One region of the Lysinibacillus sp. S1 genome, then DNA from elsewhere that is predicted to be linked to it. Evidence: riboswitches for the same ligand, from Rfam matches in the RefSeq annotation. Region 1 holds a riboswitch; each other region holds the start of a gene.
The links. Region 1 has a riboswitch for thiamine pyrophosphate ahead of ACHZEU_RS01345 (ABC transporter substrate-binding protein). Riboswitches for the same ligand answer to the same signal wherever they lie in the genome.

Region 1 (5,468 bases):
GTGATTAAAGGACCTGATTTCCCAACGGGTGGAATCATTCAAGGTGTTGATGGCATTAAAAAGGCGTATGAAACAGGTCGTGGTAAAATCATCGTCCGTGCACAAGCAGTTGTTGAACCAATCAAGGGTGGTAAAGAGCAAATTGTTATCACTGAGTTACCATATGATGTAAATAAAGCGAATCTTGTGAAAAAAATTGATGAGCAACGTGTAGATAAACGATTAGAAGGCATTGCGGAAATTCGTGATGAATCAGACCGTACTGGCTTACGTGTCGTAATTGAGCTGAAAAAGGATGTACCAGGACAAGGAATTTTACAGTACTTGTTTAAAACAACTGATTTACAGGTAGCTTATAATTTTAATATGATTGCCATTCATAATCGTCGTCCAACGATGATGACATTGCCATTATTGCTAGATGCGTATATTGCCCATCAAAAAGAAGTGGTAACAAACCGTTCCATTTATGATTTACAAAAGGCAAAGGATCGTTCTCATATTGTAGATGGATTAATCAAAGCTCTTTCCATTTTAGATGAAGTCATTGCGACGATCCGTTCTTCTAATGATAAGAAGGATGCGAAGCTTAATTTACAAGCAAAGTTTGATTTTACAGAGGTACAAGCAGAGGCCATTGTAAGCCTGCAATTATATCGTTTAACGAATACGGATATTACAGAGCTACGTCAGGAACAGGACGAGTTAAATAAGCTAATTGCGAAGCTAGAGGGGATTCTGCAAAGTGAGGCAAAGCTAGTGCGTGTTATTAAACAAGAGTTGCTAGATATTAAGAAACGCTTTACAGAGCCTCGCCGCTCGAAGATTGAGCAAGAAATTGAAGAAATTAAAATTACATTGGATGTCCTTGTGCCAAGTGAAGAGGTTGTCGTAACAGTAACGAAGGATGGTTATATTAAACGTACATCCACACGTTCTCATGCCGCTTCAAACGGGCAAGATTTTGCCATGAAGGATTCAGATTATTTATTGTATGAAGCAAACTTGAATACACAGCACCATCTACTGCTTTTCACAAATCGAGGCAATTATATTTATCAGCCTGTTCATGAGCTGCCTGATATACGCTGGAAGGATCTCGGCCAGCATATTTCAAGTATTGTACCAACAGGGGAAGATGAATCGATTATTGCGGTTTATGGTTTCGAAACATTTGACCAGCCAAATACGTATGTCTTCACAGCCACAAAAGATGGCCAAATTAAGCGCTCACCACTCGCAGACTATGCGGTAACGCGTTATTCAAAGCCAATTAAAACGATGAATGTCAAGGCTGGTGATGCGATGATCTATGCATCATTTGTAACAGATGACGTGGAGCTGATGCTCACAACGGATACAGCCTATGCGATTCGTTTCCCTATGGAGGAGTTACCAGTTACAGGTGTGAAAACAGGCGGTGTGAAAGGGATCACACTAAAAGATGGAGAAGCCTTAGTTGGAGTCAATGTATTACAGCCTGATGTTACCCACTATGTAGTGATTGTGACACAGCGTGGGGCCGTGAAGAAAATGAATGTCGCTGAAGTTGAAGTAGCAAGTCGTGCAAAACGTGGACTAAAAGTATTAACAGAGTTAAAAGCAAACCCTCACCGAATTGTGGCAGTTGTTCAAGCAACAGACGAGGAGCAGGTTGTGATTGAAACTGAAAAAGGTGTTCAAGAGATGATTGACGTACAAGCATTGTCTCGTGCGGATCGCCATTCCAATGGTTCATTTAAAGTGGATATTGCAACAGATGGAGCAATTTCTCATGTTGTAACAGCCAAAAAAGAACAGAAACCAAGCTAAAAGCATGCCCAGCCTCTTAGGAGCGCTGGGCTTTAAGCTCTATTCAAAAATAGCACCTTGTCATTTAAGTGAAACTATGGGTATAATAATCATCGAAAAGTTCATAGCGAAAGAATGTAGGGGGGCTAGTAATTGCTAGCTGAGATTGTGTCCGGTAGACGCTGACCCTTTGAACCTGATTTGGCTCGTACCAGCGTAGGGAACATCTATTCAAAAAGCAAAGTTTTGAAGATTGATTGCAATACGTCTGGGAGGAATCCTAGGCGTTTTTTTATGTTTTCAAGCAACAGCTTGCCAACATTGTATACGCTTTCTTCTGGTGACAACATTCATTCATGAACACTTTCATATTACAAACTGGGAGGCTTTCGCATGAAAAAATGGTTTTTTATTTTATTGGCAGCACTATTGACATTAGTAGGCTGTAGTGACAAGGATGACAAGCAGACTGCAGACAAGCTGAAAAAGGTGTCTGTGGTACTGGATTGGACGCCGAATACAAATCATACAGGACTATATGTTGCCAAAAAACTCGGTTATTTTGAGGAACAGGGTTTAGATGTTGATATTATTATGCCTGGTGAGGCGGGCGCAGATCAGCTTGTTGCTTCTGGAAAGGCGGATTTTGGCGTGAGCTATCAGGAAGGCATAACACAGGCACGAGTACAGGATGTGCCGCTGGTCTCCATCGCAGCAATTATACAGCATAATACATCTGGCTTTGCTTCTATTGCTTCGAAGGGCATTACATCGCCAAAGGATTTTGAAGGTAAAACCTATGGTGGTTGGGGCGCGCCATTAGAGCAAGCCGTTTTACAATCACTCATGCAAAAAGAAAAGGCAGATATTAATAAGCTAGATATCGTCAATGCAGGGGATTTAGATTTCTTCACAATGATGGAAAAAGATATAGATTTTGCTTGGATTTATTATGCATGGACTGGGATTGAGGCTGAGCTGCGTGGGGAAAAGATTAATATGCTATATCTTACAGATTATAGTGATCAATTGGATTATTATACGCCAGTTTTAGCTACAAATGAAAAAATGATACAGGACAACCCGGATGTAGTCAAAGCCTTTGTGGCAGCTGCATCGAAGGGCTATGAATACGCAATTGAAAACCCAAGTGAAGCGGCTGATATTTTAATCGAAGCGGCACCTGATTTAGATCAAGCATTAGTGCATAAAAGTCAGGAATGGCTGGCTGATAAATATCAGGATGATGCCAAGCAATGGGGAGAGCAAAAGCTTTCTGTGTGGGAAAATTACGCGAAATGGATGTCTAGCAATCAAGTACTAGAGGGCGAATTTGATGCGAAAAAAGCCTTTACTAATGATTTCTTACCTAAAAAGGAGGCCAAATAAGATGGCAAATTCATTAATCAGTGTACAAATCATTCCGAAGACAGAGAAATATGAAGATGTTATACCATATGTCGATGCAGCAATTGCGGTGATCGATGCTTCTGGGGTGAAATATGAGGTACATCCATTGGAAACAACGATGGAGGGTGAGCTTTCAACATTGCTCCAAATCATTGAAAAAATGAATGAGAAGATGATTGAACTTGGTGCCATTAATGTCATTACACAAGTGAAAATTTTATATCAGCCAACGGGTATTACGATGGAGACATTAACGGGGAAATATCAGTAATGAAACGTGCATTACAGAAGGGAAGGACGATAATTTTTATCGCCTTCCTCTTGTTCATATGGGAACTAATCGTGCAGTTTGCTGAAGTTCCTCATTGGTTAGTACCCGCACCAAGTAGTATTTTGTCGGTAGCCATCCAGTCGTATCAAACCTTTCTACCACATGCATTCGCTACAGTACAATTAGCTCTACTAGGTTTGGCCATTGGCATCGCTTGTGGGCTAACGGTGGCAATAGTGTTGCATCGATTTACATTTATTCGAGAACTGTTTTATCCAATTCTTATTATGTCGCAGAATGTTCCTATTCTTGTCTTGGCACCGCTCCTTATTATTTGGTTTGGCTTTGGCTTATTACCGAAGCTTATCATTATTTGTCTTGTGTGCTTTTTCCCGATAGTCATTGCAGCGATGGATGGATTTAGACAAACAGCTCCAGAATTAAAGCATTATTTTGCCATGATTGGTGCTACAAGGGCACAAACCTTTTGGAAGCTGGAATGGCCTTATGCCTATCCTGCTATTTTTTCAGGCATTAAAATTGCGGCTACATATAGTGTGATGGGTGCTGTGATTGCGGAATGGCTTGGTGCAAAAAAGGGTATTGGTGTTTACATGACCCTAGCCCAATCCTCCTTCCGTACGGATCGCGTATTTGTGGCAATTTTTGCGATTGTTCTCTTGAGCTTACTATTGTTTAGTGGTATTCGTTTAATTGAAAAATTCATGGTGAAGGGAAGAGGCTATCATGCTCAGCATTCAAAACATCGCTAAATCCTTCGATGCGCTCAAAGTCCTTGATCAACTTTCTTTTGACGTCAAGGATGGAGAGTTTGTGGCCATCGTGGGTCCTTCAGGCAGTGGTAAAAGTACACTTTTTCAATTAATTGGTGGTGTTTCGCCAATTGATCAAGGAGCCATTTTATTGAATGGAGAGGATATCCAACAAAAAAAAGGAACGATTGGCTATATGCCACAGCAGCCATGTCTATTACCCTGGCGTACAATAGTAGAAAATGTCACGCTTGTAGAGGAATTACAACATAAATCAAATGTTGAACGTGCCAAGGAATGGTTAGAAAAGGTTGGTCTTGCCTCTTTTATCCATGCCTACCCGAACGAACTGTCTGGAGGCATGCAGCAGCGTGTGTCCTTTATTCGAGCAATGGTCAGTGATAAGCCGATTTTATGCTTAGACGAACCATTTTCTGCGATGGATGAATTTACTCGACTGGAAATGCAAGCATGGCTTTTATCTATCTGGGAGGAGTACCGCAAATCCATTCTATTTGTTACACATAGTATTGAGGAAGCTCTCTTTTTAGCAGATCGCATACTTGTTTTAACCAAACGTCCAGCTACCGTTAAAAAGGAAATCATCGTGCCGTTTGAAAGACCTCGGAAAGAGGAAATTCGACATTCTGCAGCATTCACAGCGTTAAAGCAACAATTATTTATGTATTTACAGGAGGAAAAGGGTGATATGTATGTTGATTGATGCGCATATTCATTTGGATCAGTACACCGATGAGGAAATTCCTTCCTTATTAGAAGAAGTGAAAGCTGTAATCGCGGTTAGTATGCAACTTTCCTCTTGTGAAAGAACTTTGCGTTTATCGAATAGCTATCAGCAAGTAAAGGCTGCTTTTGGCTTTCATCCTGAACAGCCTTTACTAAGTCCAAATGATGAGACAGCTTTATTTGATTGGATTCATTCGCATCAGGATGATATGGTTGCTATTGGTGAGGTGGGTCTACCTTATTATTTAAAACAAGAGCAAGCGATTGATGAACGTCCCTATGTGGCGCTATTAGAGCGTTTTGTTGTATTGGCGAAGGAGCTGGACAAGCCAATTGTGTTACACGCAGTATATGAGGACGCCCATATTGTGTGTGATTTGCTGGAAAAACATCAGCTTCACGAAGCCCATTTTCATTGGTTTAAAGGGGATGAAGCTATTGTGAAGCGCATGATAGAGCGTGGTTATTTTATTTCC
Region 2 (5,468 bases), 1.5 Mb from region 1:
GCGCTTTTACCGAAATTTGAAGCCTATGAAAACAATATACAGCAGCTGCAAATAGCGGAGCAATATGCTGAAAATGCAAAACGAGCAGTAAATGATAACGTCAAACTTTTGGAAAATGAACAAGAGCAATTACAGCATTTTTCTCAATCATTAGAAGGCTATGAAAAACAGGTTGAACCCTATGAAAGCTATTTAGAACAATTACCGAAACTACGGGAACAGGTTGCTTTAATCAAGCAAGCGGATAAATATAAACATGCCGCAGATTTAGCTAAGCAGGATGTAGTTGCTTCAGAAAGTCTCTATCAAGAAAGTAAAGAGGCTCTTCAACTTTTGCAGCAACGATGGCTGACAAGTCAAGCTAGTATTTTAGCAGAACAACTGAAGGAAGGAGAACCCTGTCCTGTTTGTGGTAGTATGACACATCAGAAAGCACACAATGAGCAACTGGAAGTTATTGAGCTTGCTCAAGTGGAAGCATTAAGAGCGAAGGCATCATCAGACGAGCGTAAGTATTTAGAGAAAGAGGCATTTTTAGCATCAGCGCAGCAACTTCTTCAAGATACATGGCGACAACTCGAGGCTCAACATATTAAACAAGAAGACCAACCACAGATCACCGCTACTTTACATGAAGTGGAACAAGAGATTGCTGCATTAAAAATTATTCAACATCAATTAGCTGATGTGCGATTAAAAATAAAGCATCAGCATGACCGAATAGAGCAGCTACGAAATAAGCATATGAAGCTAGAGCAATATTTAGCAGAGCAGATAAAAGAATGGACAAAATTACAAGCGGTTGTAGACGAACAACTTAAGCAGATGCCCCCTAATTTACCAACTTTACAGCAATTAAAGCAACAACTGAATGAAGTTAGTAAACAGAAAGAAGAGCTTCAAAAAAGTTGGCAAGTGAGTCAAGAAAATTTGCATGCAGCAAAGGAAACAGCTAGCAATGCAACACTAACTGTAGAGATTGCCAAACAGTCCTTTGAGGAATTACAGCTTAAAATGAATGAAAAGCTTCAGCAATTTTCAGCAGATATGCAAGAAATAGGTTTCGAAAGCTATGAGGCTTATGCAACTGCTAAACGGAGTGCCATACAATTGGATGCACTTCGAAAAGCATGTAGCGACTATGCTTTACAAGTACACACGTTGCAAATTCAGATTACCGAAGGGGCTACATACCTTCAAGGAAAAGAGAAGCAAGATTTAGAGGCGATGGAAGCAAGAGTAGAACAGCATCGAGTTTCCTATGAGGAAGCATTTAAACGTTTGCAACAGATGAATGGCTTTATACAAGCATGCCAAGGCTTTAGTGAAAGGGTGGAAGAAATAGCGAAAGAGCTTCATTTACTTGAACAAGAAGCAGGACGAGTAAAGGAGCTCTATGGATTATTAAATGGACAAAATTCGAAAAAGTTATCCTTTGAGCGTTATATACAAATTAACTACTTAGATCAAATTACAGAAGCTGCCAATATACGTCTGTATCATTTATCAAACGGTCAATTTGAGCTTAGACGTTCAGATAGATTAGAAAAGCATGCGAAGCAAAGTGGCCTTGGTCTTGATGTTTATGATGCTTATACAGATCAATTACGAGATGTCAAAACTTTATCAGGTGGCGAAAAGTTTAATGCTTCGTTGAGCCTTGCATTGGGGATGGCAGATGTGATTCAAAGCTACCAAGGTAATATTCATATTGAAACGATGTTTATTGATGAGGGCTTTGGCTCGCTCGATGAGGAATCACTAAATAAAGCAATCGATACATTAATTGATTTGCAGGATTCTGGTCGTATGATTGGCGTTATTTCGCATGTGCCTGAATTGAAATCTGCGATGCCAGCAGTTTTACATGTGGAAAAAACATTAAATGGCCATAGTCAAACCCATTTTGAAGTGAAATAAAACGAAGGCGTATTTCCTCTAGAGGAAATACGCCTCCGTTTTATTTTTTTCGAGTTGTGGTTGTAGGCGTTGTGCCCTTTTTTGCAGCCATTACTTTTTTTACGATAGGAATAACAATAGGTGCTAACTTAACGGCAGTTTTTACAACGTTTGATACTTTCATCCCAAAACAGCTCCTTTTACAATTACTACTACCTGTTTCACTTAAAAATAAAACATTAACGGATAACACGAACAGCCTGAATTATATTCCAAATCACAATACCTAGTGAGACGAGAGCATAGATGGTGAATGAAGCAAACCAAATAATCATCACTGTATTATTACTGGAGGTTGGATCTAAACTAAATGTGGAAAAAACAAAGACAATAAAGAATAGAATGCCAAAAACAAAGGGTATTAAATGAGAGACAAGTGCACGAATCGAATGGCTTTTTACATCACTGTCTTTTGTCACGAAATATACAATTAATGGAACGATAAAAGGGGCGAAGAAAATACTAAGATAACTAAAGGCAGCTAAAATTTTTTGATTCTCCATAGTTGTACCTCCTTTTTAAATATTTACGCATGAAAAACAGCAAAGTTTCAAAAAAATGATGTATGGAAGGTTGTAATCCTTCAATCCTTTGCGTACAATGAGAGTGTTCAAATAAATTCAGATGTAACGACCACAAGGGGAGCTGATGATGTCAGCTGAGACTGGGCACGTAATGCCTTGACTCTTCGAACCTGTAAGTTAACGCTTGCGTAGGGATGTGGATAGAAACCGACACTTGTACGATGTGAGGCTCTGTCCTGACATCGTTTTTTCGTCCGTAAAGGAAAAAAGGTGTCAGAAAGAGACATATCAGCGCTTTTCTATTCCTGCTCTTGTATCCTACATCGGAACAAAGGAGAGAATATGTATGGACAAAAAAAGACTATTAATGCTAGTGGAGATTGCGATTTTTGCAGCGATAGGTCTCGTACTGGATCAGGTTTCCTTTAAAGTATGGGCACAAGGCGGCTCAGTTAGTCTTGTTATGGTACCGATTATGTTAATAGCATTTCGCTGGGGCTTAGTAGCTGGTCTTACTACGGGACTACTTGTGGGTGTTATGCAAACAATGTTTGGTTCTTATATCGTGCACTGGCTACAAGGATTACTAGATTATGGTGTTGCTTTTACTGTTGTAGGATTAGCGGCGGTTGTACGTGGACCAGTGTTAGACGCTGCTAAACATATGAACAAAACAAAAATGGCACTTTATATAATCATAGGTACCGTTATCGCGGGCTTCTTACGATACACAGCACATACAATTGCTGGTGCTGTATTTTTTGCCGAATATGCGGGTGACCAGAATGCATGGATCTATTCCATCATCTACAATGGTACATATATGCTACCAGCAACCATTTTAACGGCTGTCGTTGGTGTTCTTTTATTCACAGCCGCTCCCCAATTAATGCAAAGAAAAGCTTAATGCTAGTCCCTTCACGTGAGTGGAGGGACTTTTTTGTCGTGAATAACTCTTTTAGCACTTTGCAAAGTAGGAAAGCATACAATATTTAAAGCGTTTATCGTTATACGCATAAAAAGTTATGTTATATTAAAGAATAGATATTAGATGAAAGGGACGTTATACATGATTGTAAAAACGCAAGAAGAGATTGAAGCTTTTAAAAAAATAGGACGCATTTGTGCTGAAATTCGCGAAGCAATGAAAGCTGCCACAAAACCAGGTGTTACAACACTTGAGCTTGATGAAATTGCTGGTCGCATGTTTGCAGAGGCTGGCGCTATTTCAGGACCAAAGGGAGAATATGATTTTCCAGGGTATACATGTATTAGCGTCAATGAAGAAGTAGCACATGGTATTCCAGGAAAGCGTGTTATTCAAGAGGGAGATATCGTAAATATTGATGTTTCAGGCTCTTTAAATGGCTATTTTGCTGACACAGGTATTTCATTTGTTGTGGGTGATGGCTATGAGGACAAAGAAAAGCTTTGCCGTGTTGCTAAAAGTGCCTTTGATCGAGCAATGACAAAGGTAAAGGCTGGATCTAAATTAAATCAAATTGGTAAAGCTGTTGAACGCGAGGCAAATGCTAATGGGTTAACTGTTATTATGAATTTAACAGGTCATGGCTTAGGTCAATCTTTACATGATGAACCAAACCATATTTTAAATTATTACGATGCATGGGATACTACTATTATGAAAGAAGGTATGGTCCTTGCGGTTGAGCCATTTATCTCAGCAAATGCAGAGCATATCGTAGAAGCAGGTGATGGCTGGACATTCGTGACGCCTGATAAATCACTTGTAGCACAAATCGAACATTCAGTCATTGTAACAAAAGATAAACCAATTATCTTAACGTCATTAGACGAAGAATAGGATGTAATGAAAAAATCCTGCTAACCAATTTATTTTTGGTAGGCAGGATTTTTTTTAATAAATAAAATGCCAACAAAGAGAACACCGCATAAAAATAAAGCAGCTGTAGTGACAAGTAGCTCATCAAAACCATTATGTATGGCGATTCCAATATAAGCCCAAATAAAAACACTTGGATACACAACATCAAAGTGATGGAAACGGATATGTAGCGCAATGGCTCCTCCTAAAGTAAGTAAAATCACTGCCCAAAGAGGCGTACTAAGACCAAAGCCGTTCCAACCATAAGCCGTTAACGTAAAGCTTGTATTTGTGATAAAAATAAATGTCATCCATGCTAAATAAATAGAGAAAGGAATACGACCAAACAAGGATTTGTCCTGAAGAGGGTACGTATTATACAACATAAACAAATACAAGACTAAGAGTAATGTAATGCCAAGAGAAACAATAAATAACTCATGGTGCCAGACATATATCGTCAATGCTTGTAATATATTTATGCAACTAAAAAGCGCAGACTGTTTCAAAGTTGTCTTTTTCATGTTCATAACTAACCAATAACCGAGTAAAAAATAAATGATAATCCAAATTACATGACTTACACTAACTGGTGCAAATACAACAGAAAAACGATTAGCGATTTCTAGCGAAGATTGACCGTTGATGTTCACGAAAAAGGATGAAAAGGTTAGGATGATTGAGACAAGATAAGAGATTGTCATCAAGATAAACCGAGGCATGTTTTCCTCTCCCTTCGTGTTAGATTGTATAGGGAAAAGACAAATAAGTATAGTACTGTCACTTTTTTTATTATAACGGAAATTTCCAACAATGTATCGTGTTGTTTTACTATTAATACCTACAATTTACCATGTCTGATAGGCATCCATATATTTCTTTAGTACAATAAGAATAGCCAAATAAAAGGAGTGAAGTTTCATGACACAAAATTTGAAAAATCTAGATCTAACTGTTGAACTAGACAAAAAGATGTATAAAAAGAAATTAAAAGTACTCCAATATGAAATGTTGAACGCACAACAATTTTTATTAAAAAACAAGATTGGCTTGATCTTGGTATTTGAAGGAATGGATGCAGCTGGTAAAGGTGGCGCTATTAAACGATTAATCGAACGTGTCGATCCCCGCGGTTATGT
Region 3 (5,468 bases), 2.2 Mb from region 1:
TGTTGAAGACGCAGAGCATGGAACATTACAATCGGCTGAATCTTCTGCAGCTATTATGAGTGAAAGATTTAAGAAAGCCAATACGACATTACAAACAACAAAGCGTATCATAGAAAGCATGGAGAAGAATAATACGTTGTCTACCAAGGGTGTCATAGACGTAATGGAAAACAATTTAGCTAGCAATAATGACATTCTTGGAGTAGGAGCAATCTTTGAGCAAGATTCTATTATTTTAGAACCAACTGAAGCTGCTTTAGTAGATACTAAAAAACGTTTTATCCCTTATTTAAGTAAGAACGGAAATGATATCTCGACTGCTCTAATCGAAGGTATTGATGATAAGAGTATTTCTGAATGGTATTGGGTACCAAAAGAAGAGAGACGTGCAGTTTTGACAGAGCCCTATGATTATAATGTAAACGGCCAATCCGTATTAATGACAACCATTTCAGTGCCATTAATCAATGCTTCCGGGACATTTTTCGGTGTATTGACTGCCGATGTATCAATAGATTTTTTAAATGATTTAACAAAATCGAATGCCCCAGAAGGCGGTTATGCGGCAATTATTACGAATAAAGGTGTGCTAACAGCTAACAGTTTTGGTGATGAGCTAGTTGGGCGCAATATGCAAGAGGATCCTACTTGGACAAGTATTAGTAAGACAATGGAAAATGGTGAACTAACAAGTATGTACGTTGACTCTAATCAACTGAAGGAAAAGGCCTATAATGTTTTTGCTCCAATGATTTTAGAGGGTATTGACGAAACATGGACTGTTCAAGTCGTGTTAGCTGAATCAAAGATTCTAGAAACATATAATCATGTATTTGTATTTACGATTATTGCTTCCATTATTATGGTGGTTTTGATGACAGCTGCAAGTGTGTTATTCATCTATAAACAATTAAAACCACTTAAATTTTTACGTGCATCGATTGAAACTGCAGCCGAAGGGGATTTAACACAAAAGGTAGAAGAGCGATATATTAAGCCTGATGAAATTGGTGCAGTTGCTGTGGCCTATAATAATATGTTAGATAAAACCAATAGTGCGATTCAAACTGTACTAAATTCCACGAGGTTATTGAACCAATCTTCTAATCAGGTAAATGAGGCATTTAATGAGGTAGTTGCTTCTAGTCAGGAGGTTTCCGTAGCTATCAACGAGATTGCACAAGGAGCTTCGAAGCAATCAGAGGATACAGAAGAAACAAATTATCGAATGATGGATTTATCAGATCAGATTGATGCTATTACGGCTCTTTCTAATGAAATGGATGAGCTATCTCATAAAACAGGTGTAACAACGGAAAAAGGATTGCATGAGGTTGAAAGTTTAAGAGAACGTAATATGGAGACAAATGAAATGAATGGGCGTATCCAGCAGCAAATGGAATCATTAGCTTCTAATATTGCCAATATTAATCAGATTATTGCTTCGATTCAAAGCATTACCGAGCAGACTAATCTGCTAGCTTTAAATGCAAGTATTGAGGCTGCACGTGCTGGTGAACATGGTAAAGGATTTGCTGTAGTTGCAGAGGAAGTTAGAAAGCTAGCAGAACAATCTAAGAATGAAACAGAAATTATTAAGAGTACAGTAGAAAGTATTCTTGAAAATTCTCAGCAGACGGTTGCTGTGATTGCATCTAATGCAGATTTAATGCAATCTCAAAATGAGTCCGTACAAAGCACGCAACTAGCATTTAAAGATAGCAGTGATTTGTCGGGTTCAATTGCAAATTCTATTAGTGATTTAATGAATAAACTATCTAGCATGTTAGAGCATAAAAATCAGGCAATCATGGCTATCCAAAGTATTTCGGCTATTTCAGAGCAAACAGCAGCCTCTGCGGAACAAGTAAGTGCTTCTGCAATGGATCAACAAGTAGAATTACAAAAAGTAGCAGAGTCTATTCAAAATATGAACGATATTTCAAACGAGCTACAAGAAGTTGTAAACCGATTTAAGCTTGCTTAAAAAGAAAGGCTGCCTTCAATATAGAGGCAGTCTTCTTTATGGTGAAAGCCGGAGAAATTGACCTAGAAGGAATTCAACACTACTATTAACACTGGAAGGGGGACATTGATATGATGTATCTCGGAATGATTTTCTTTCAAATTGTTGTACCTATTTTAGTGTTACTTGTAATAGGCGCTATACTACAAAAGAAATTTCGCTTTAATTTAAAAGCATTGTCTCAGCTTATTACATATTGCTTTATGCCAGCAGCTGTTTTTGTAAATTTATATGAAACACATGTGGAATTAACTGTACTGGGAGAGGTCGGATTATTTATTGTACTCTTTATCGGTAGTCAAATGATACTCAGTCACTTTATGGCAAAAGGGTTAGGTTTAGCTAGAACAGAGGCAGCTGTCTTTAAAAATAGTGTTGTGCTCATTAACTCGGGTAATTACGGTATTCCAGTGGCTCAAATGATATTTGCCACGCAACCTATTGGAGTAGCCATTCAGGTCATGCTCGTAATCTTTCAAAATATGACTACGTATACATATGGTTTATACAATTTAATTTCTTCTACAAAGTCAGGTATGACAATCATCAAGGATTTCTTTAAAATGCCTATTATTCATGCGCTTATTATAGGTGTCGCTATGAATTATTTTGATATCGGTATTCCACAGTTTATCAAAATACCAGTAGAACATGTGGCAGATGGATTTATTGCTGTGGCTCTAATTACTTTAGGTGCGCAATTATCACAATTAGAGATGAAATCAATGTTTAATAAAACCGTCTTTATCAGCTGTTTTACGCGATTAATTATTGGACCATCTGTTGCATTGGCCATTATTTATATATTGGGATTAGATGGAGTCGTCGCACAATCACTGTTTATAGCTAGTGCTTTTCCAACATCCCGCAATAGTTCTAGTCTAGCATTGGAATATGATGTAGAATCAGCAACAGCCGCGCAAGCTGTTTTATTTTCAACCATTGTAAGCTGTATAACTGTAACCATTGTGATCTATTTTGCAGAAGTATTATTTACCTAGTAAGATAAAAAATAACTTCCATCTCTTAGTATTATCTGCTACACTAGCATCAAACTAAATAGTATTAACTAGGGGAGTCTGATGAGTCAGGCTGAGAGGGAAACGCTACGAAGTTTCTTGACCCTTTGGACCTGATCTGGCTCATACCAGCGTGGGAAAGTTAAGAAGCTATTGCAGAGTATGCAATCAATAGACCTTTACATTCGTGGCCGGATCCAAATAATTATTTTGGATTCGGCCTTTATTTTTTGGATTGTTGGGGTGAGCTAGAATCGGTCCTTATATCAAAATAAATTTAAGGGAGAGAAGTAGCTCATGTCAGCAATTAGTGAAAAGAATATTACCATTATGTCCAGCTTTGAAGGAAGCAAAAAAGTATATGTGGAAGGATCACGCCCAGATATTCTAGTACCTATGCGAGAAATTGCATTAAGTCCGACAACAGGCAGTTTTGGAAATGAAGAAAATGCTCCTATTCGAGTATATGATACGAGTGGGCCCTATACAGATCCAGCCTACCAAGTAGATATTACGAAAGGTTTACCTGCCTTACGAAATGCATGGATTCAAGAGCGAGGGGATGTAGAAGCATATGAGGGACGCTCCATTAAACCGGAGGATAATGGCTTTCGTCATGTTGATGACCCGCGTATTCAAGAAAATGTCTTCCCTGAGTTGGCGAGAAAGCCTTTGCGTGCTAAAAAAGGTAAAAATGTGACACAGCTTCACTATGCACGAAAGGGAATTATAACGCCTGAAATGGAGTTTGTAGCGATTCGTGAAAATATGGATCCTGAATTTGTACGTTCAGAAATTGCAGCTGGGCGTGCTATAATGCCTTCTAATATTAATCACCCTGAGGCAGAGCCAATGATTATTGGGCGTAATTTTCATGTAAAGATCAATGCGAATATCGGGAATTCTGCTGTATCTTCTTCCATTGCAGAAGAAGTTGAGAAAATGACCTGGGCAACTCGATGGGGCGCAGATAATATTATGGATTTATCGACTGGTAAACATATTCATACAACTAGAGAATGGATTATTCGAAATGCGGCAGTGCCAGTGGGAACAGTGCCAATTTATCAGGCTTTAGAAAAGGTAAATGGTGTAGCAGAGGATTTAACGTGGGAGGTTTATCGTGATACTCTCATTGAACAAGCTGAGCAGGGTGTGGATTACTTCACCATTCATGCAGGTGTCCTTTTACGCTATGTACCACTAACAGCAAATCGTGTGACAGGTATTGTATCTCGAGGTGGCTCTATAATGGCACAGTGGTGTTTATATCATCATCAAGAGAATTTCCTGTATACACACTTTGAGGAAATCTGTGAAATTATGAAAGCCTATGATGTTGCTTTTTCCTTAGGTGATGGTTTACGCCCAGGCTCAATTGCAGATGCCAATGATGAGGCACAATTTGCAGAGCTTGAAACACTAGGCGAGCTAACACAGATTGCTTGGCAGCATGATGTTCAGGTAATGGTTGAGGGACCAGGTCATGTACCAATGCATTTGATTAAAGAAAACATGGACAAGCAATTAGAGGTTTGTAAGGAAGCTCCCTTCTATACATTAGGACCACTCACAACAGATATTGCTCCAGGTTATGACCACATTACATCAGCCATTGGGGCAGCCATGATTGGCTGGTTTGGTACAGCGATGCTTTGTTATGTGACACCGAAAGAGCATCTTGGTTTACCGAATCGCGAGGACGTTCGTGTGGGCGTTATCACTTATAAAATTGCTGCACATGCTGCTGATTTAGCAAAAGGTCATCCAGGTGCACAACAACGAGACGATGCACTGTCTAAAGCGCGCTTTGAGTTCCGTTGGCGTGATCAATTCAATCTGTCACTAGATCCCGAGCGTGCAGTGGAATATCATGATGAGACACTGCCAGCAGAGGGAGCAAAAACAGCACACTTTTGTTCTATGTGTGGGCCTAAATTCTGTAGCATGAGAATTTCACAGGATATTCGTAATTATGCGAAAGATAAGGATTTGAATACGACTGAAGCGATCCATCAAGGTATGAAAGAAAAGGCTGAGGAGTTTAAAAAAGCAGGCAGTCAAATTTATCAATAATGAAAGAAAAGGCTTATGTCAAAAAAATAGACATAGGCCTTTTCTTAATAAAAAAACTCCATGTGAATAGTGGATTCACATGGAGTAAAAGTTGGATTTGGATATCAATAATAAAGTGGAATATTAAACGTTTGTTGGTTGTTTTACATATGGATTTGTAAGGTCCATACCTTCTAAGGAAAGACCCATCGCTTTAGCGACACCTTCACCATATGCTGGGTCAGCTAGATAGCAGTGAAGGATGTGACGGCGTTTGATGAATTCTTCAACAGAAGCCATATCGTTCGCGGTATTTTCAAATAAGCGTTGCTGCTCTTCCGAAGTCAATAGACGGAATAGTTTACCTG
Region 4 (5,468 bases), 1.6 Mb from region 1:
CAGCTTGCTTCAGGGATTATAGATCCTAAAAAAGCAACTCGTCTTGTGCTACTAACAGATGGTAATGAGACAAAGGGCGATGCTTTAGAATTTGCTACGAAGTTGAAAGGCTCTAATATTAGTGTGGATATTAAGCCTTTTAGTCAACCAGTTGTCAATGATGTATCACTAAAAAGCTTTGTATCCCCTCAAGTTGCTTACGTTGGAGAGCAACAACAATTAGTGACAGACATACATGCAACATCAGCAGGTCAAGGCGAGCTATTACTATATGAAAATGATGAGCTTATTCATCGAGAGGCAGTTGAGCTGACTGAAGGCACGAATGTGTTTACCTATAAACATGCAGCAACAGCTGAAGGACTTGTAAAATATGAAGCCGTTGTTCAAGTTGGTCAGGATGCCATTTTTGAAAACAATAAGTTAACTAGTGTCACAATGGTTCAAAGTGAACCACATTTATTAATCGTTAATGGTTATGAAACAGCATCACCCATCGCAGCAGCACTTGGTAGTCAATCCATTGCCTATGATGTTGTAGCACCTAAAAGTTTACCAAATGAACTATCCAGCTATTTGCAATATAATGCTATCGTTTTCGACAATGTACCAGGTCATTTAGTGGGTGAAGCAAAAATGAGTGTTATTGAGCAAGCAGTCAAAAACTTTGGAGTTGGTTTTACAATGGTGGGTGGAGAAAATAGTTTTGGTCTAGGCGGCTATTTTAAAACACCGATTGAAACCTTATTGCCAGTGGAAATGGAAATTAAGGGCAAAGAGCAATTACCTTCCTTAGGATTAGTGATTGTACTTGACCGTTCTGGCAGTATGCAAGGCTCGAAGCTTGAGCTTGCTAAGGAAGCAGCGGCACGTTCTGTTGAGATGTTGCGAGATGAGGATACATTAGGATTCATCGCCTTTGATGATCGTCCTTGGGAGATTATAGAGACAGGGCCTCTTAACAGTAAAGAAGAGGCTGTGGATACTATTTTATCAGTAACACCTGGTGGGGGAACAGAAATCTATAGTTCATTAGCTAAAGCCTACGAGAACCTTGCTGATTTAAAGCTCCAACGTAAGCATATTATCCTCTTAACAGATGGGCAGTCACAGGCAGGGAACTATGAGGATTTAATTGGTGAAGGGAAAGAAGAGGGTATAACCTTATCGACAGTAGCGATTGGACAAGATGCCGATGCGAACTTATTAGAAGCGCTTAGTGACATGGGCAGTGGACGTTTCTATGATGTGATAGATGAGCAAACCATTCCTTCTATTTTATCTCGGGAAACAGCTATGATTTCCCGCACCTATATTGAGGACAATCCATTCTATCCGGCAATTTATAATGCAGCAGGATGGAACTCACTGTTTGCTAATGGTGTCCCACAAATGAATGCATATATTGGGACAACGGCAAAACAGGGGGCTACTGTTGTAGCAGAAAGCGAGAAAGAAGATCCTGTGTTAGCGCAGTGGCAATATGGTCTTGGTAAAACATTTGCCTTTACATCTGATTCAACGGGTAAATGGACTGGAGATTGGGCAAGATGGCAGAATTGGGGAGCATTTTGGCAAACACTTATTTCTCAAATGCTACCAAGCTACAATGATGTAGCCTATGATGTAAGATTGGAAGCAGATGGTTCCTTTATGATTACAGACCCTACAAATGAAGCCGCATTTTTAGATATTGTAGCGGTAAATGAAGCAGGGGAGGAGCTAGAAACACAACTTGAAACCATTTCCGCATCTCAAGTTCGAGCTGTAGTACAAGCTGAACCTGGATTAATTTTCTTCCGTATAGCAGATGAAAAGCAGGCCATTTATCAGGCAGGGCTAAGTGTTCCTTATAGTGCTGAATACGAACTACTCCCTGTAAATAACCAACTGATAGAAGAGTTAACTCAACGAACAGGAGGCACTGTTTTAAAGGAACCACAAGATGTCTTCCGTGACTTTACGACAAAAGGAGCAGATCGGCAAAATATTGCCACATGGCTACTCTTAGCGAGTATGCTTCTTTTCTTTATTGATATTACCATAAGACGTTTTGGTTGGAATTTCCTAACGAATGCGAAGAAAAAAGAGCCGCTGGTTGAGGAAAAAACTATAGCAGAAGACACAAATGTAGCACAGTTGTTAAAAGGCATGAAAAAACGATCTTAAAATAGAGGAAGCAGTGCAAACTCGAATAGTTTTGCACTGCTTTTTATATTGCATGAAATAAAGAGTTATCCCCTTTGTAAAGAGGGTAAATGAGAAGAAAAGCGATCCAAATTGGACTACCCCAGCTCAATGAATGCTCATAATTCAATCTCTCTCAATAAAGAGAAGAATTAAACCTCTTTACTAGCTCTGTTTTACGCAAGCTACTCGCAACCATTACACCTAAAATAGCACCGATCGTACTTGATGTTAAAAAGGCTGGTAGGAAGAAGAATGCTGCTACAGATGTTCCCATGAATAATTTTGCATAAGGGACGGCAATAAGTGAAGCCAGAATGCCCGTTCCGATAACTTCTCCGATACCAGCTAACCACATTTTATTGCTATATTTATAGGCAAGGGCAGCACAGAACGCACCGATGATACTACCAGGGATAGCTAGTAGAGAGCCTGTTCCAGTAAGGATACGAATGATGGCAGTGACAAAGGCAACTATAACTGTTGGTACGGGTCCAAGTATAATGGCTCCTATCACATTAATAGCATGCTGAACTGGGTAAGCACGTGCGATTCCTGTTGGGATGGATACGAAAGTAGAGCCTGCAACAGCAACGGCTACTAATAAAGCCATGACTGTTAATTTACGAATTGACATAAAGTTCACTCCTTTTGGTAAAGTTCGTGAGGAAAAATAAAAAGGCCACCCCCTTTAAACAATAGGAAGCGGCCTTGCGTGTATATAGTGACAACAGCAAGTAGCGCCACTTCCCTCCGCTAGTGTGAACTAGATCAGGTTCAAAGGGTCCGTATATTACCATATACGTCTCAGCCTTTTAAAGACTCCCCTAGTGGTTAAAATCATTCAATTTTGTGAATCAACAATAATGTAACATACTGCTAAAAATAGTCAATGATTTTTCAGACTATTTTGTATCGGGATGCATTAAATGAGGTGCTTTTTTCACTGTCCAGATGAGCGCAAGGAAGAAACAGGCTAATAATATGATAGAACCGAAAATATATGGGCTATTCATATTCCAGTCAAATAATAAACCTGCCAAAGCGGGTCCAATCATATTTCCGAGGCTCATATAGGCATTATTCAAGCCCGCAGCAAATCCCTGCTCTTTCTCTGCAAGCTTTGAGATGAGTGTATTAACAGCTGGACGAATTAATGTCGTTGCTGTAGAGAAAATTGTTGCTACAACTAAAATAAGGGCAAAGCCAGAAACAAATAATATTAAGAAAATAGCAACGGATGCAATAAATAAATTTACTAGTACTACTTTCATTTCACCATAACGATTGAACAGTGGTGTAATAATAAACATTTGTACTACTACTCCAAAAGCACCACCAACAACTAATATAATCGCTATATCTACAGGTGTGTAATTAAACTTTTCTGTCACAAATAATGACAATGTCGTTTGGAAATTTGCAATTCCAAACGAGAACACCAGCATAATTATGAGCATAACAAAATAAGGCATATGTATGGAACGAGCCATTTGCTTCGCCAGATTGTCTTGCTTTTGTTTCTGTTGAGCAGTGTTTGGTTTGGTAGAAGGTAATAAAAAGTAAGATAAAATAGATGCTACAATGGCTGCAGCTCCAGCTGTGAAAAATGGGAAATGTAAGCTTACCTTTGCTAAAAAGCCACCAATACCAGGTCCAATCATAAAGCCAAGAGACATAGCGGCACCCAACATCCCCATACCTTTCCCACGTTCTTCATAGGTTGTGACGTCAGCGACAAAAGCCATAATAGGAGGTGCAACAAATGCGGAACCTAGACCACCTAAAAATCGTGCTAAAAAGAGCATCCATACATCTGTAGCAAGGCCAAATCCGATTTGTGCAAGACCTGTTACGATAAGACCGAAAATAATTAAATTTTTTCGTCCGTACTGATCTGAAAGATTCCCAGCAATAGGAGAAAATACGAATTGAGCTAAGGCGAACGTTGCGATTAGCATACCTAGAACTTGTCCTGCTGCACCAAATATTTTTAAATACTCTGGCATGACAGGAATAATAATGCCAATACTCCCCATTGCGATAAACATATTAAACATTAAAATATACAAAGCCGCCTTATTGGACTTCTGCTGGGTCATCGAATGAACCCCCTTTTTGTAATCAAATATAGTACAGTCTATCATAAAGAATTATTGCTTGGCTAATAGTTAAGATTATAGTACTGGTTCTATATTTAGAATGGTTTTCCACAAAAGTTTTTATCCACGCACCTATGCATGATGAAATAATACATTTTAGTCATAAAAGTTGAGGGAAAAGAAGCTATGGGAGGATAAATTAGTAAAGCAACAACAATTGAGGGACTTCTCTTATAAAGGGAGAATTAAAAATTTGGAGAGTCTGTCTGTAATGGCATAAAGCATGGCTATAAATTGTAGCGATGTTGAGCGTTAGAAGTTATGGACTATCAAAAGTACACTAATGTGAGAATCTATTAAAATTTAGATAAAATATTTTATAAATATAATAATGCAAATAGTGATTGAAAATGTTCTTAGTTTAATAAACAGTTAGACAAGCAGAGAAAAAAACTAGCGAATTGGTGTGAAAACCAATTCGCTAGTTTAATTATCTGATACTCATTTTAAATTCTAAAAATAATTCGTTGTATTTCCCTAAATAATCAGGTCCTAAATTTTTGTAGACCTCTAATGTATCACGTTGTTCTTCAGAAGGATAGTAGCGTTCGTCAGAAACAACTTCTTCGTCCATTAAGTCCATAGCGGCAATATTAGGAGTAGAATAGCCTACAAAATCAGCATTTTGAGCACCTGATTCAGCACTTAGCATGAAGTTAATAAAGGTGTGGGCACCATCAATATTTTTCGATGTTTTTGGGATGACCATATTATCAAACCATAAGTTTGAGCCTTCCTCAGGTACAGCAAAGTCTAACTCTTCATTTTCATACATCATATCAGCTGCTTGGCCAGACCATGTAAGGGCAACAGTTGCCTCATTATTGATCATTAACGGTGTGATTTCATCTCCAATGATCGCTTTAACATTTGGTGCAAGTGTAATTAATTTGTCAGTAGCTTCACGAAGTTCCTGATCATCTAGTGAATTCAGAGAATAGCCAAGACTGTTTAAGCCCATCCCAATGACTTCACGCGCACCATCTACTAAAAAGACTTTTCGCTTTAAAGAAGGGTCCCATAAATCGTCCCAAGAGGAGAAGTCTAAGTCTCCAACAAGGCTTGGATTGTAGACAATACCTACTGTTCCCCAAAAATAAGGGACAGAATATTTATTGT

Region 2: another riboswitch for thiamine pyrophosphate. It lies ahead of thiT (energy-coupled thiamine transporter ThiT); the one in region 1 lies ahead of ACHZEU_RS01345 (ABC transporter substrate-binding protein).
Region 3: another riboswitch for thiamine pyrophosphate. It lies ahead of thiC (phosphomethylpyrimidine synthase ThiC); the one in region 1 lies ahead of ACHZEU_RS01345 (ABC transporter substrate-binding protein).
Region 4: another riboswitch for thiamine pyrophosphate. It lies ahead of thiW (energy coupling factor transporter S component ThiW); the one in region 1 lies ahead of ACHZEU_RS01345 (ABC transporter substrate-binding protein).

What each region holds. Positions count from the first base shown of each region.
Region 1 is NZ_CP173154.1:260,630-266,097, forward strand. Features, by position in the region: gene parC (DNA topoisomerase IV subunit A) at 1-1,812, shown strand, start outside; TPP riboswitch at 1,921-2,031, shown strand; gene ACHZEU_RS01345 (ABC transporter substrate-binding protein) at 2,185-3,180, shown strand; gene ACHZEU_RS01350 (thiamine-binding protein) at 3,182-3,472, shown strand; gene ACHZEU_RS01355 (ABC transporter permease) at 3,472-4,245, shown strand; gene ACHZEU_RS01360 (ABC transporter ATP-binding protein) at 4,220-4,969, shown strand; gene ACHZEU_RS01365 (TatD family hydrolase) at 4,959-5,468, shown strand, end outside.
Region 2 is NZ_CP173154.1:3,423,685-3,429,152, forward strand. Features, by position in the region: gene ACHZEU_RS16985 (AAA family ATPase) at 1-1,920, shown strand, start outside; gene ACHZEU_RS16990 (hypothetical protein) at 1,961-2,083, opposite strand; gene ACHZEU_RS16995 (DUF4870 domain-containing protein) at 2,139-2,462, opposite strand; TPP riboswitch at 2,588-2,695, shown strand; gene thiT (energy-coupled thiamine transporter ThiT) at 2,830-3,390, shown strand; gene map (type I methionyl aminopeptidase) at 3,553-4,308, shown strand; gene ACHZEU_RS17010 (hypothetical protein) at 4,338-5,051, opposite strand; gene ACHZEU_RS17015 (polyphosphate kinase 2 family protein) at 5,251-5,468, shown strand, end outside.
Region 3 is NZ_CP173154.1:2,494,413-2,499,880, reverse strand. Features, by position in the region: gene ACHZEU_RS12425 (methyl-accepting chemotaxis protein) at 1-1,987, shown strand, start outside; gene ACHZEU_RS12420 (AEC family transporter) at 2,098-3,027, shown strand; TPP riboswitch at 3,088-3,202, shown strand; gene thiC (phosphomethylpyrimidine synthase ThiC) at 3,343-5,121, shown strand; gene ACHZEU_RS12410 (catalase) at 5,245-5,468, opposite strand, start outside.
Region 4 is NZ_CP173154.1:1,855,200-1,860,667, reverse strand. Features, by position in the region: gene ACHZEU_RS09600 (VWA domain-containing protein) at 1-2,169, shown strand, start outside; gene thiW (energy coupling factor transporter S component ThiW) at 2,324-2,824, opposite strand; TPP riboswitch at 2,919-3,026, opposite strand; gene ACHZEU_RS09590 (MFS transporter) at 3,093-4,289, opposite strand; gene ACHZEU_RS09585 (PotD/PotF family extracellular solute-binding protein) at 4,780-5,468, opposite strand, start outside.